One region of the Aliiglaciecola aliphaticivorans genome, then DNA from elsewhere that is predicted to be linked to it. Evidence: riboswitches for the same ligand, from Rfam matches in the RefSeq annotation. Region 1 holds a riboswitch; the other holds the start of a gene.

The links. Region 1 has a riboswitch for thiamine pyrophosphate ahead of thiC (phosphomethylpyrimidine synthase ThiC). Riboswitches for the same ligand answer to the same signal wherever they lie in the genome.
Region 2: linked by a shared signal. The riboswitch ahead of ACYVIL_RS22295 (TonB-dependent receptor) and the one ahead of thiC (phosphomethylpyrimidine synthase ThiC) in region 1 are both predicted to bind thiamine pyrophosphate.

What each region holds. Positions count from the first base shown of each region.
Region 1 is NZ_BAAGTF010000039.1:13,281-20,980, forward strand. It holds gene ACYVIL_RS17055 (cyclase family protein) at 1-21, shown strand, start outside; gene ACYVIL_RS17060 (cyclase family protein) at 32-844, shown strand; gene ACYVIL_RS17065 (cupin domain-containing protein) at 831-1,175, shown strand; gene ACYVIL_RS17070 (SDR family NAD(P)-dependent oxidoreductase) at 1,188-1,997, shown strand; gene ACYVIL_RS17075 (3-hydroxyacyl-CoA dehydrogenase family protein) at 2,003-2,920, shown strand; gene ACYVIL_RS17080 (enoyl-CoA hydratase/isomerase family protein) at 2,952-3,782, shown strand; TPP riboswitch at 4,061-4,183, shown strand; gene thiC (phosphomethylpyrimidine synthase ThiC) at 4,351-6,315, shown strand; gene thiE (thiamine phosphate synthase) at 6,319-7,700, shown strand, end outside.
Region 2 is NZ_BAAGTF010000097.1:116,736-124,435, reverse strand. It holds gene ACYVIL_RS22330 (helix-turn-helix transcriptional regulator) at 1-152, shown strand, start outside; gene rimI (ribosomal protein S18-alanine N-acetyltransferase) at 169-615, opposite strand; gene ACYVIL_RS22320 (hypothetical protein) at 622-1,119, opposite strand; tRNA gene ACYVIL_RS22315 (tRNA-Trp) at 1,142-1,218, opposite strand; gene ACYVIL_RS22310 (phosphotransferase) at 1,307-2,110, opposite strand; gene pnuC (nicotinamide riboside transporter PnuC) at 2,175-2,798, opposite strand; gene ACYVIL_RS22300 (YkoF family thiamine/hydroxymethylpyrimidine-binding protein) at 2,798-3,055, opposite strand; gene ACYVIL_RS22295 (TonB-dependent receptor) at 3,074-5,137, opposite strand; TPP riboswitch at 5,198-5,296, opposite strand; gene ACYVIL_RS22290 (iron-containing alcohol dehydrogenase) at 5,611-6,759, shown strand; gene ACYVIL_RS22285 (acyl-CoA thioesterase) at 6,852-7,268, opposite strand; gene ACYVIL_RS22280 (tRNA(Met) cytidine acetyltransferase TmcA domain-containing protein) at 7,339-7,700, shown strand, end outside.

The DNA.
Region 1 (7,700 bases):
TCCGGTACGAATCAGGAATAAGGAGAGCGTAATGTCACAAACAACACAAGGTTTACAGTTTTTTGATTTAAGTAATCGTTGGGGACACGGTATGCCTCAATGGCCGTCTAGCCCTAAAGGAATTGCCATTAGCACCCAACAATTTCATGCCATGAACGGCTGTCAAGTGCTTGAATGGGAGGGCATTATGCACCGCGGCACCCATATGGATGCGCCCATTCATGTTACTGAAAATGCCCCTCATTTAGATGACTTCGAGCCCTGGCGCTTTTTTGGAACGGGCGTTGTTGTGTCTATTCCAAAGGGTAAATGGGGTGTGGTCACACCCGAAGATTTAGAAAAAGCCAGACCACAGATCCGTGAAAACGACATTGTCATAATCAACACCGGCAGCCACAAAAACTTGGGAGATAATGATGAATATTTTCAATATTCCCCAGGCCTTTATAAAGAAGGTGCTGAATGGTTAGTTGAACATAAAATCAAACTATTAGGCATAGATGTGCAGGCGCTAGATCACCCCCTAGGTACCAAGCTGGTTGATCATGGTCCTGGCCCCACTCACCACCACTTATTCAAAGAATATAAAGAAGAAACGGGGCGAGATGTGATGAAAGACTTCCCACACTGGGAACCGTCACACAAAGCTCTGTTAGCCGCTGGGATTCCGGGTATCGAAAACGTTGGTGGAGACATCGATAAAGTCACGGGTAAACGTTGCACTTTCATGGGCTTCCCATGGCGCTGGCCTGGTGGCGATGGCTGTGGAATTCGACTTGTAGCCATTGTAGATCCCGAACAATCATATGTGATCGATAAAGGAGACGATTATGCAAGTAACTAAATTAAGCGATGCAAAAACTTACGAAGCGAAACAGCATTGGGATATGGCAGGTTTACGCTTACAAGGCGCAGATGCCACTGAGATTGAAAAGTTTAGCTGTTGTTTATCTTATTTTTTACCCGGTGGTGGCGCAGAGTGGGCATCTTCTCCAAATGAAAAAGCCTATATCGTACTTGACGGTGAAATCACAATATTAACCAAAGAAGATGGTGTCCAAAAAGAAACCACCCTTGGACATTTAGATTCCTGTTTAATTGAATTCAACGAACTCCGTGCAGTAGAGAATCGCACTAACAAGGTCGCTACGATACTTGTTGTCATTTCCAATTAGGAGCATCACATTATGATTTCTGAAACCTTAAAAAACCCATTGTCGTTGTTTGACGTGAGTAACAAATCTGCATTGATTACGGGTGCATCCGGCGCATTTGGTCGCGCTGTGGCCATCACCTTAGCCTCTCTTGGGGCTAAGTTGACCTTAGTGGCGGGCAACAAAGAAGAATTAGAAGCCGTTGCTGCAGAATGCAGAGAAGTGGGCGGCACTGTGCAAACCCTTAATTTGCGTCCAGACTCATTAGAAGATGCCAGTGCCATGGTCAACGCTGCGGTTAAAACTTATGGTGACCTTGAGTTGATGTTCATCGGCTCAGGTTACAACAAAGCCGGCTTTATTCACGAACAGGACTACGAAGATTGGCAGGCCGTTATGGATGCTAATGTACGAGGTAATTGGTTCATGGCGAAAGCCTACGGCACCTACCGCATCAACAATAACTTAACTGGCGGTAAAGTGGTGATGGTGTCGTCGGTGCGCGGCCGCCACGGCAATATTTCAGGCTACACGGGTTATTGCACCAGCAAAGGCGCTACCGATATGTTAACCAAAGTGCTCGCCACCGAGTGGGGACAGCACGGTATCAACGTCAATTCTATTGCACCCACGGTATTTCGCTCAAAACTCACCGCTTGGATGTTTGACGAAGACAACGAACTAGGACAGGCAACTAAGCAGCGTTCTTTATCACGTTTACCTTTGGGACGCCTTGGCGAACCTGAAGATTTAGTGGGTATGGCGTTATATCTTTTGTCGCCTGCATCAAACTTTTGTACAGGCCAAATTATGTACGTTGATGGCGGCTTTACAGCGGGGTAATGAAAATGGCAGATCAACCTAAGGTTACCGTAATTGGTGCTGGCTTAATGGGACACGGTATCGCTCAGCGCTTTTTAGCCGCGGGCTATCCAGTCAATTTAGTTGATCCCAATTTGCAAGTGCTCGAGCAAGCTGAGCAGCAAATTAGTGATATTTTCACACTGCTTGAACAACCTTATGACAAGGGTGATCTTTTAAGCCTGTACACAGAAATACAACCCGCGGTGGAAGGCGCTAAGTTGGTCATCGAAGCAGGACCAGAAATACTCGATGTAAAAAGAGATATCTTTACCCAACTAGCACGCTTTAGCGGCCCGGAATGCATATTAGCGAGTAATACTTCAGCTATCCCCATTTCGGAGATTGCCAAAGGCATTTCCCATCCACAACGCATTGTAGGGGCCCACTTCTGGAACCCACCACACTTAGTGAGATTGGTTGAAGTGGTGCAAGGAGATGAAACTAGCCTAAGCACCATAGAACAGACCATTGCGCTACTTGATAGTGTGGGCATGAAGTCAGTCCATGTTAAGCGGGATATTCCAGGTTTTATCGGCAATCGTCTGCAACACGCGATGAAACGTGAAGCGATTGCCATGTTAGAAGCAGGCGTCTGTGATGCGCAGACCATTGACGATGTGGTTAAACATGGGTTTGGTCAGCGCTTAGCTGTGCTGGGGCCCCTTGAGCAATCTGACTTAGTGGGACTGGATCTCACCCTGCGCATTCTAACAACCATTTATCCATCACTAGATACCAGTGCAACGCCACAATCCACATTGGTTGAGCGAGTTGAAACTGGACAATTAGGCATGAAGACGGGTGGCGGTTTTCGCCAATGGACGCCTGAAGCCGCAGACGAAGTGCGCAATCGCGTACGTGAACATTTAGTCGCGAAAGCGAAACAAACACTAACTAATTGAGCGAAAATCGCAACCTAACGAGGACAACATAATGGCTATTAATCAATATTATCAAGTACCTAAATTAGAAGAATATAGCGAAAAGTTTAAGGACTTTTTCAAGTTCAAGCGGGAAAATGGCATTCTCGAAGTGAAAATGCACACCAAAAACGGCCCGGTAAAATGGAGCTATCAGTTCCACCATGCCCTTGCAGAACTGTGGACAGTCATCGGTCACGACAAAGAAAACGAAGTATTAATTTTAACGTCGACTGACGATAAGTGGATTAACGAGTGGGATGTTGAATCATTCAAAGAAGTTGAGCAATCACCAGATGATGACAAACGTTTTGATGTGCAAATATACGATACCCTTAAAATTGTTGAGAACTTTATCAATGATTTGGAAATCCCTACCATCGCAGTGATTAACGGTAAAGGGATCCACTGGGAAATGTGTATGATGAGCGACATTACACTGTGTACACCTGATTTCGTATTACAGGATGACCATTACGGCATGGACAGTGGCCATGTACCTGGTGATGGTATGGGTCTTTGTTTACAAGAGATTTTAGGGGTAAAACGTGGCAACTATATGATGCTGACATGTGAAGCCATGGATGCACAAACTTGTTTAGAATTGGGTGCAGTTAACGAAGTGGTTGAACGTGAAAACATTGTAGACCGCGCTTGGGAAATAGCCCGAAATATCATGACCAAAAGTCGTTCGTGCCGCCGTCTTACTCATTACATTTGTGTTCGCCCCTGGAAAGCCGTGGTTGAACGTGATTTCAGAATTCATGTTTTATCTGAAATGTATTCATTCAACATGTCAAAATCTGAGCATGATTTTGAGTATATAAAATACGATGAAGAATAAAGCTTCGTTCTCTTCTCCATCCTTCGACTCTAAAGGGATGATGTAAACTAAAAATGCAAATAAGCTCTCCGTAAAACGAGGGCTTTTTGTATGCTCATTCCTCATTTTCAACTAGAAACCGTCAACACCAGATAGCTCTATAGTCCTTTAAAATGAATAGAAAGGGCTTCGATTTTATCGCTTTATTAGCTTTAATCTAAGCCAACCATTATTCAATCTAAGATAAATTTATTACTCAATAATTCCCTTGTTAAATCTCATTAGTGTGTTTATATTAGTGCCTCTTGTCGGAGTGCTAGCACCATTTAGGTTACTAAGTAGTGTGGGCTGAGACCGTTAATTCGGGATCCGTTGAACCTGATCGGGCTAATACCCGCGAAGGAAACAAGCGTAATGCTGTAACCACTAACGTGCTTTTATTGCTGATTAGTTTTACAGCTTATTTTGCCAATTGGGGTAATCTTCTGAATTGTTAGAAGCAACCTGCCCTTTTCGATAATTGGCGCTTTTCAACACCAAACCTCTCCAGACAAGCAACTTCATTTTTTAACAATATGAGAGATTGCTAATGTCAAATCGTCGTCAAACTCGCGCTAATGCGAAACAATTTATTGATAACTTTACACCCTTTTCTTATCCCAACTCGAACAAAGTGTATGTGCCAGGTGATCTACACGATATTCGTGTTGGTATGCGTGCAATATCCCAGACAGAGACTATTTTAGGTGGCAGTAAAGACGCGCCTATCACCGAACAAAATCCAGATATTTTAGTATACGACTGCACAGGGCCGTATTCTGACCCTGCGGCAAAAATTAATATACACCAAGGTTTAAGTAAGCTTCGCCACAATTGGATTATGCACCGAGGAGACGTCGAACAGCTAGAGCAAGTTAGCTCTGAGTTTAGCCAAGCACGCAGCGGCGATGATGATTTAGAGCATTTGCGATTTAACCGCTCGGTGAACCCACTAAAAGCCAAACCTGGTAAAGCGGTCACCCAAATGCACTATGCAAAAGCGGGGATCATTACTCCAGAAATGGAATATATCGCGATCCGTGAAAATATGGCTAGAGAAGATGTCAGCGATCCTGTGTTATGCCAAAAAGCCCAAGGCAATGCTTTTGGAGCAATGGTCGGAAAACCTATTACCGCCGAATTTGTGCGTGACGAAGTAGCCAGAGGTCGTGCCATTATCCCAGCCAATATTAATCACCCCGAATCCGAACCCATGATCATCGGGCGTAATTTCTTAGTCAAAGTAAACGCTAATATTGGTAACTCTGCGGTCACTTCCTCTATCGAAGAAGAAGTTGAAAAACTAGTGTGGTCAACACGCTGGGGTGCCGACACTGTGATGGATTTGTCCACTGGACGCTATATTCACGAAACCCGCGAATGGATTATCCGCAACTCCCCTGTCCCAATTGGCACAGTTCCCATTTACCAAGCCCTGGAAAAAGTAAATGGCGTTGCAGAAGACCTTACGTGGGAGATATTCCGTGACACTCTCATCGAGCAAGCCGAACAAGGAGTAGACTACTTTACTATTCATGCCGGCGTACTGCTTCGTTACGTGCCCATGACCGCAAAACGGCTCACGGGCATAGTGTCTCGCGGCGGTTCAATTATGGCTAAATGGTGTTTATTCCATCATAAGGAAAGCTTTTTGTATGAACATTTCCAGGAGATTTGCGAACTGTGCGCCGCTTACGACGTATCCCTGTCTTTAGGGGATGGTATGCGCCCGGGCTGTATCGCCGACGCGAATGACGAAGCCCAGTTTGCCGAATTAGAAACCTTGGGAGAGCTAGTCAAAATAGCTTGGCAATATGATGTGCAAACTATCGTTGAAGGCCCTGGCCATATTCCTATGCAATTGATCAAAGAAAATATGGACAAACAATTGCAAATTTGTGCCGAAGCGCCCTTTTACACTCTTGGCCCTCAAACAACGGATATAGCGCCAGGCTACGACCATTTCACCTCAGGCATAGGCGCAGCGATGATAGGTTGGTATGGCGTCGCAATGTTGTGTTATGTCACCCCAAAAGAGCATTTAGGCTTACCCAATAAAGAAGATGTTAAGCAAGGCTTGATAGCCTATAAAATAGCAGCCCATGCGGCTGACGTAGCCAAAGGCCACTTGGGTGCACAAATTCGCGATAATGCATTGTCTAAAGCCCGTTTCGAATTCCGCTGGGAAGACCAATACAACCTTGGCTTAGATCCCGACACCGCCAGACGATATCACGATGAAAGTCTGCCTCAAGAGTCAGCTAAAGTGGCACATTTTTGCTCCATGTGCGGCCCCAAATTCTGCTCCATGAAAATCACCCAAGACGTACGCGAGTATGCCGCGAAGCAAAAAATACAGATCGAACAAGACGCGTCTCGACTGAAATTGAGTAAAGCAGGACTGAATCAACAAGAAATCGACTCAGCAATGGCACAAAAATCAGAAGAATTTAAAGCTCAAGGAGCCCAACTCTATACCCCCATTGACGACCGAGCAGTTACCGAATCTGAATAAATCATGGGTGTCTATGTAAGCTCACCCATAAAGGAAACCATGGGTGTCTATGTAAGCTCACCCATGAAGGAAACCATGGGTGTCTATGTAAGCTCGCCCATGAAGGAAACCATGGGTGTCTATGTAAGCTCGGCCATGAAGGAAATCATGGGTGTCTATTTAACGAAGAACAATGGCGCGAATGTAGCGCAGGCCAAAACTCGCCCCATAGTCTGGTCTATTGCTGGCTCTGACAGTGGCGGTGGAGCGGGCATACAGGCGGATAATTTAACCATTCACGACCTAGGAGGACATGCATGTACGGTAGTGAGCGCCATCACTGCGCAAAACTCACAGCAAGTACAAGGGATTACTGCGACTCCCACTGCAATGCTCATAAAGCAATTAGACTGTCTATTAGATGATATGCCCCCCGCAGCCATCAAAATCGGCATGTTAGCCAATGCCGAGCAAATGCTATGCATCAGTGAATGGCTTGCTAATAGCCTAAAACCTTATGAGCAGGCCAATAATCTACAGATTCCAGTGATTTGGGATCCGGTGATGGTATCCACCAGCGGCCAGTCGTTAACTACCAACAATGAACAAAAGGCGCATTCGGCATATCTGGAATTGGCAAAATCCGTAAGCTTGCTAACCCCTAACAATTATGAATTAGCAACACTACTGGAGTTATGCCATATACCAACCCCCACTCATCAAGATCCACTCACTGATCTTGAAAAGCTTGGCAATCTTCTAAACTGCAACATTCTACTCACAGGTGGAGACTCCCCATTCAGTCCTGAGCAAAACCAAAGGACTCTCAACCAATCGACTCAAAACAGCTTCGCAACCGATTGGTTAGTGGCCAAAAACATAGCATTTACCTCACCTCAGCATCAACATCAGCGAATTGGATTTAGCAGTCCCCGTGTAGTCACCCAGCACAATCATGGAACAGGTTGTACCCTATCTAGCGCCGTAGCCACGGCAATGGCTCTGGGATATCCATTACTGGATGCGATTGTGGTGGCTAAAGCCTATGTTCATCAAGGTTTAACCAATGGGTATCCAGTAGGAGAAGGCCCTGGGGTCCTAGCCCGCAATGCCTGGCCAGAAGACCTTAGGCATTTTCCCATCATCATTCTGCCCAATTACCCTCGGGTAAACCAAGCAGATGACCTTAGTTTTGCAAGGGTCAAACAGCCTTTGCAAGTCTATCCGGTGACCAAATCGGTCAGCATACTCGAACAAGTGCTAAAAGCTGGGGCTCGTACCGTGCAATTGCGCTTGAAAGCCGCAGACAGCACTTATCAGTCTGATCATCAAATTGAACAGGCGATACAAGCAGCGGTCGCACTAGGCAAACAATATCAAGCACAGGTATTTATCAACGATCATTG
Region 2 (7,700 bases), on a different contig from region 1:
ATTGGGAAAAAAATATTGGCAGTCCAAGTATGAATCAATTCATAGCTATGTGTAATGGATGTCAATTTAACTCTTCTACAATTGTTCAATTGGCTATGGAACGCTCTGATGTGAGCCAGCAAATGAATTTAGAAAGTGCTGCAGTTAGATAGGTTGATTGGTGTAATACTAAAGTAACCTCGCTTTCATAATCAGGCCGTTTTCACGGCCTGTTTTCGTTGGATAGTAATCTTTTCGAACTTCTACAAATTCAAACGCATTTTTTGAATAAAGTGTAACGGCCGCTCGATTAGACTCTCTCACTTCTAACCAAATCTCTTCACAATTAAATTGAACGCATTGCTGGATAAAATGATCAAGTAATTGCTGACCAAAACCTTTACCTCTAAACTCTTGACTTACCCCAAGATCCATCAAGGTTGCTTCACCAGCCACATTAAGACCAACATAGTAACCCACCGCTTGATCATCGATGACTAACTGAACAGCAAAATAAGGCTTGGATAAACTATCCACAAAGACGGATTCTGACCAAGGGTTAAGATGACAAGTTTGCTGTACACTAAATGCAGCATAATAGTTGGTTTTGTTTATCCCTTGAAATTGCCTATCCATAACAAATCAAAACAGTTGATGTAACATCTGCCACAATTGCTTTTTGTCCCGGCTAGAAACTATTTTGTCTGGTGTTGGCGCTGTTAAAACCTGGCCGTTGAGGGATATTTTTTCACCTATCCGCCAAGCCAATTTAAAATCAACATATTCCTGGGGATCTGCCGTTTCTATAAACACACAATCGGTCATCGTTAAATCTGCAAACAAGAGCACATCGGATAAAAGCTGGTTTGATTTATTTTCAGGCATGCATAACAGAACAGCATGATTGAGTGTCTTACTTTTGGATTCAATTTTCTGTCTTAACCTCTCTAAACCAGCCTGTTTTTGTGCTTGGCTTGGTAATTGAGATTCCGAAGTAGGAATAACAGCTTCAGTGGCCTCCTGACGTTCAAGCTTAGTAGCGTCTTGAGTAGCAGATTTTAATTGCCAAGGCACTATTCCCATGTGGGTAAGCATGGCAGTTTGATATTTGCTTAGTGTTTTTGAGGTAGGCTCGGTCATTCTTCAAGATTAACAGAAAAATTGGCAGGGGTGGAGAGATTCGAACTCCCAACCGTCGGTTTTGGAGACCGCTGTTCTACCAATTGGAACTACACCCCTGCAGAAGAAGCAGCATTATACTCATGGATGCAAAAAGGTAAAGTATTTTGCATCGCTAATTAGCATAATTTGTTCATTTTTCTTGAACTTAACTATTCTCATCGTCCAATAAAATGGCTTTTGCCGCCTCTGTCCACAAGTCATAGGTCAGTTGCACGATAGGAAATTGTTTTTGAAACTGTTCAAACACATAGTGTTCACTTAATTCACAAAATTGCGCATAACTATGTTGCAGCGTTGTCATTTCGTGAAAGTCCATATTATTAATAAGTGCGCATGAAGCTAAATCAAAATAACGATTACCCAAAGATGCGTACTCCCAGTCGAATACGAAAGCAGGCTCCTGCATGGCCACATGCTCCATAGCAAGGTCATTGTGACAAAGAACTTGGTCCGATTTGTGAGTTTCAATCCAACTTGGTTTGCAGTCGATGATTCTTTGCTGCCAGTAATCTACATCTGAGACAGTTGCCGCCTTAAGATAAATTATCCAGTCTTTTGGCAGGTCAATTGAAGTCGCTAAAGTAGGTAAAGCATGTATTTCACTTAATACTTTGGCTAAGATTTGAATTTTGTCGTTTTGAGGTTTATTGACTTTTAATAACGAAATATGTTCTACCCAAGACTCAACTTGAAAGTCGTGGGCTTTGGAAAGATAAATAGGCATGGAGGTAATGCCAAGCTCACTCAGCTGTTGTTGCTGGAAAAACAAGGCTTGTCTATCCGTAGGGGTAATATGGTTTAACTCAAACGTTTTGAGGAAATAAACCCCTGATTGAGTGGCGAGGCGATAACTTAAGTTGACCACCCCACCCTTTATAGGCTCCAAAGACAAATGTTGTCCAAACAGTTGACTGGCTAACAACTCATCAATGATTCGGGCCTTTTTCATCTTATTTTCCTCTAATCTTAGAATCTCAGCATACGCCTGCGATGCTAGCGACTCAAGTTAGATTTCATAGGTAAACTTCTTTTCCTAGTGATTCCCTAAGGTAGTCTTTTCTCCACTTAAAATAACCATAAAGAGCTAACCCAAAATACCAAATAAACATGATCCCAGTGAGTAGCAAGCCATTGATGAAATATAAATATGCCGCAAAAGAGTTAATTACAATCCAGAAAAGCCAGTTTTCAAGAATTTTATTCGCCATTAAATAGGTAGCGTACACGCTAAAGACCGTTACAAATGCATCTAAATATAAGTCTCCCCCTTGCCATGAAAGCGTTACTAGGTGCGGTAAAGCTAGCCCAAGAACCACCAACAAAGATACCATCCAAAGATGAATAAATAACGGAACCACCGTGACTTCAAGGGTCTTTTCTTCAGCCTTTTTTTGCCACTTCAACCAGCCATATATTGCCATTATCAAGTAGTACAAATTAAGGACGCTATTAAAAGGTAAACTTACCTCCCAAAAAATATAAATATAAAGACTTGTGCTAATCAATGCCGCTGGCCAGCATAAAATGTTTTGTCGCGCAGCCAACCAAGGGTAGAGCAGTGAAAAACTCACGGCAGCTACCTCTAACACTGATTGGTGTTTAATCTGTTCGAGCAGAACAGCGTAAAGATCTTCCATTAACTCGATTCACCCATTGCATCGCCATTCAAGAATTTGCAAACGAAGATGGCTTGGCCTACTTCTGCATAGGTTTTCTGCATTTCAGTGTTCAGAATACCCATTAATTCAGTCATGTCCCCACGTACTATAGTGCTAGTATCACTGGTTGATGTTGTTAATTGAGAATAACCATTCAAGCGATCAATAAAGTCTTGTATGGGTGCCAAATATTTTTGATTAAGTGGATATAGCGAAATTTCAACGACTGATTTCATAATAGCACTCCAGTTTAATTAATAACGTAAACTTGCGGTCAATCCAAATTGACGACCATCGCCAAGTTGTAGATAGGGTTCAGGCGTTGCATATTCGTCTCTGGGATCATTACTAAAACCACCAAATCCGCGAACATAGTGTTCACGATCAAGAATATTTTTGCCCCATAGGGAAAACGTCCAGTCTTGCCAATCTAAACGCAATTGGGCATTTACTAAGAGCGTAAAAGGAGATTCCACATCGTGTCCATCTGAAAAGCGATAGTTGTCTTTACCATCAGCCTCTAAACGTACACTTATATTTTGTGATAGATACCCTAAAGCAGCTATATTGAAGGAATGTTTAGGTGCTTGCGCTTGCCATTGTTCATCAATATAAGTGCCATCAGCTTGCGTATAACCACCGAAATAAGCATCTAAGTATCCATAATTTGCACTAAGGTTAATGGCATCTGATAGTTGCCAATCAAGCTCTATTTCAAGCCCTTTATTGGTTCCCACATCAGCGTTACCAATGATATCAATAAAACTAGGAACTCCCTCTTCACTAATTTGCACATCGTAATCGCTAACTTGGGTATCTTCTCTATCCATATAAAAAAGCGCTACGCGGACAAAAAGTTGATCTTCAAATGCTTGCCCTTTTATACCGATTTCATAGTTCCAGTTATATTCAGGGGAAAATAAACGACTTTCCTCGGTGACTCTTTGGTCAGGATTAAAGCCACCCGCTTTATAGCCTCTGGAAATACTTGAATACACTGATGCTTGGTTTATGGAATATTTAACAACAACTTTGCCCCCCAACATAGTGTCAGTTTGCTGTTCAACATAGCCTTCATTGTTAACATAATCCATCTTAAAACGGTCAGCTCTGAGGCCTAAACTCACCCTTAGATTTTGGTTTATTTGAGTATCCGTTTGTCCGTAAATACCAATATTGATTGGTTCGTATTGACTACTGAAGTCTTGTTCAGCATAGGTATAATTTCTGCGGGTATTTTCATCTATATCCCGTGCAAAGAAGCCAACTAACCACTGTGTGGTGTCGTCGAAAATCAATCCGTTATCGTTGGAGACTATTCTTAAGTCGATGCTGGTTAAGTCTCTTTCGCGATAATAGTAATCGGTAGAACTGTATTCCCAGGGATGAAATCCAACATAGGTCCAGTCTTCATCATAACCATACACAGAATCTGACGTGGTGTGATTTAACGAACCAATAACAGTCGTTTGAGCTAACTCAATATTCGCTTTAATCCCAAACGCATGGGTTTCTTGGGTATCAACGCCAGGCTCATCTGAGCGTGTAACCCCATCATTATCAAGGGAGAATGCATCGTAACCATTATCAATATCAAAATACTGATAATTGAAATCGATTGTTGTGTTGTCTGTTGCTATAAACTTTAACTTTAATCGTGCCGTTAGTTCATCTAGATTGTCTGTGTCATCTCTATCTAAAAATTGATTGTAAATAAAGCCATCACTTTTAAACTGATTGATTGCGACTCGATAAAATAATTTATCGCTAATTTGGTTTCCGTACGCCGCACCAATATTCCACGTTCCCTGTTGCGCTACAGTGGCAAGAAATTTGGTTTGTTGCTGATCATCGGCTTCAGCCGTCTTGATCTTAATGGTTCCCGCCATGCCTGCAGCCCCAAACTCGGTAGCCTGTGGACCACGTAAAATTTCAACTTGCTCAACATCAAATAAGGTACCTAAACCAGCAAATCCAGAAAAGTCGAAATCGTCTACTAGCAATCCCACAGATGGGTTATTGGGTTCAGAATACTGGCTTCGTTCACCAATGCCTCGAATTTGAATAAAGCGTCCTCTGGAAGCCCCGCTACTAAAATTTATATTGGCCCCCATCCCTAAAATATCTTCTAAGTGAAATGCGTTTCGTTTCTCAATGATATCGTCAGAAATAACACTCACGCTGGCAGTTACATTTTGAATATCGTTTTCTCTAAAATCAGACGTAACGGTAATGACCTCTAAATTTTCAGCAGACAAAACAAATGTCGGTATCACGCTTAAAACAGTGGAGTAAAGTAATGGAAATTTCAATTTCATTTGGATCTCTTCTAACTAATGAAAAGATCCGGTATTTCGGCAGTAAATGGAAAGCATTGAAAAGTTCTTGAAGACCATTCCTACGCCGGTATTATCCGGATCAGGTATAAGGGTTTCCAACAATTTGGATCTCAGCAAAGAGCACCCCTTGGTGTAACAAGTTATTGAATAACTTGCCCACTGAAATGATAGCAAGGGCGCAACCGAATCTCCATGATTATATTACTGTTTTTGATAATGCCCTGTTTAGTGCCTCATCATTGATAAGCTTATAGCCCTGCTCCAACTTGATAAATAGAAGCCGAGATTAACTAATTAAATACTCCTAATTTGTAAAAGTAAGCTTTAAGCTAGGTATTAAATGTAGCTATGATTAAACCTTAATTTAAACATTCAACTTGAATTTCTCACTTAGTGGTTCAATATAGCTAATCGACACTTTTCAGCTTCTTAACATTATTTTGGATTTGAAAATGCAAAACTTTATCTATCACAATTCTACTAAAGTTGTTTTTGGAAAAGACAGTATTAGTAAGTTATCTTCTTTATTGCCTAATGCTAAAATCATGTTGATTTACGGTGGTGGAAGCATCAAACATAACGGTGTTTATCAACAGCTTATTGAACAGCTTGAGGGGCATGATTGGTGTGAATTTTCAGGCATAGAGCCCAACCCTGAGTTTGAAACGTTGATGAAAGCTGTGTCAAAGGTGAAAACTGAAAATGTTGAATTTATTCTCGCCGTCGGCGGTGGTTCTGTCATCGATGGCGCTAAATTTGTTGCAGCAGCGACACATTTTGAAGGGGATCCTTGGGACATCTTAGCCAAAGGCAAAAAAGTCAACCAGGCTATCAATTTGGCCTGCGTTCTAACCCTTCCTGCCACAGGAACCGAAACCAATACTGCTGCAGTGGTAACCCGCCGTGAATACAACCTCAAGTTGCCGTTCATGTCTGAACATGTAAGGCCTAAATTTGCAGTACTTGACCCACAGGTTACCTATTCGTTACCTGAACGACAACTCGCTAACGGTGTGGTTGATGCCTTTGTGCATGTTATCGAGCAATACCTTACCTATCCGGTTAATGCCAGCGTACAGGACCGTTTTGCGGAGTCGATTTTAAGTAATTTAATAGATATTGGCCCCCGCGTACTAAGCTCAAAAGACTATGATTTACGAGCAAATTTAATGTGGAATGCAACACAGGCGTTAAGCGGTTTAATTGGCGTAGGTGTGCCGCAAGATTGGTCTACTCACACCATTGGGCACGAATTGACTGCTCTTCATAACTTGGATCATGCGGTCACTCTAGCAATTATTTTGCCTCGTGTAATGCATTATCAGCGGGAACATAAACGTGAAAAGTTGCTTCAGTACGCCGAACGGGTTTGGGGGCTAAGTCGCTATGATGAAGAAGGAGCCATTAACTTAGTCATTGAAAAAACCGAGCAGTTTTTCCGTGACATGGGCATCAAAACCACTCTATCTGAGTATAATATCGACGCTAATGTGGCTGACGAAGTTGCTTCAAGACTTGAAAAAACAGGTGCGACAAAGATAGGAGAAAGACAAAACATTAGCCCAGAAGATGTTAAAAATATTGTAAGTGCAAGCTTATAACATAAAAATATGCCGCTAACCTTGAGTCTGTTTCTTGACGTTAGCGGCAGTTTGACCCATTTTCCCTTCAATTCATTGCAAATTAATCGGGATCAATCGTTCAAATTTAATGAACGCAACTCTTGTTTAGTTTGTAGTTCTAATTCTTCAATGGTTTTACCATGGGGTACAGGCTCTCTAGTTTCAGGATCTAAGCTCACAAAAACAATATCATCTGCCATACAAATGGTTTTTTTGGTGGCTTTGTTGCGAACCATGCAAGAAATAGTAATGGATGTGCGTCCAACTTTCTTGGTCTCTAGTCCAAACTCTACAACATCACCTTTTAATGCCGGTGATTCAAATGTAATTTCACCAATATGTTTGGTGACCAACAAGGTGGTTTCCAGTTGACAAATTGCGTAGATAGCCGCCTCTTCATCAATCCACTCTAAAGCACGCCCACCAAACAAAGAGTCCGCATAATTTAGATCTCCAGGCATAACTAATCTTCGCGTTAGAAAGCGCATTCGTATTCCTCAATTTTATTCAATACACTAGGGGAAAGAAATTATATCAAGAATTAAACCAAAAGAGCATATGACAACAGAAGTAAAATCTTGGCTTGCAGAACGAAAACGGCATTACTGTCATCGACAGTTGCTAGTCATATCCGGCAGCCGTGAGTGGGTGAAGGATTCAATCGCTGAAATATTCACCGCAAACAAGCCCTCAACCAATATTTGTATTGGTCACCTAGAAGGGTTTAATAATATTCAAACCAAACAATATAGAAGTGTTCTTGGACAAGAATTTGAATGGGTCATATACGACGGTTTCAGTGAGCTAAGAGGAAACGCGCTACTAGCCATGAGTGGTTGTGTTAGTCGAAGTGGGCTAATGATCATACTCTGCCCAGATTTAGAATCTTGGTCAACTCAGGCTAAAACCCAAAGTTCAGT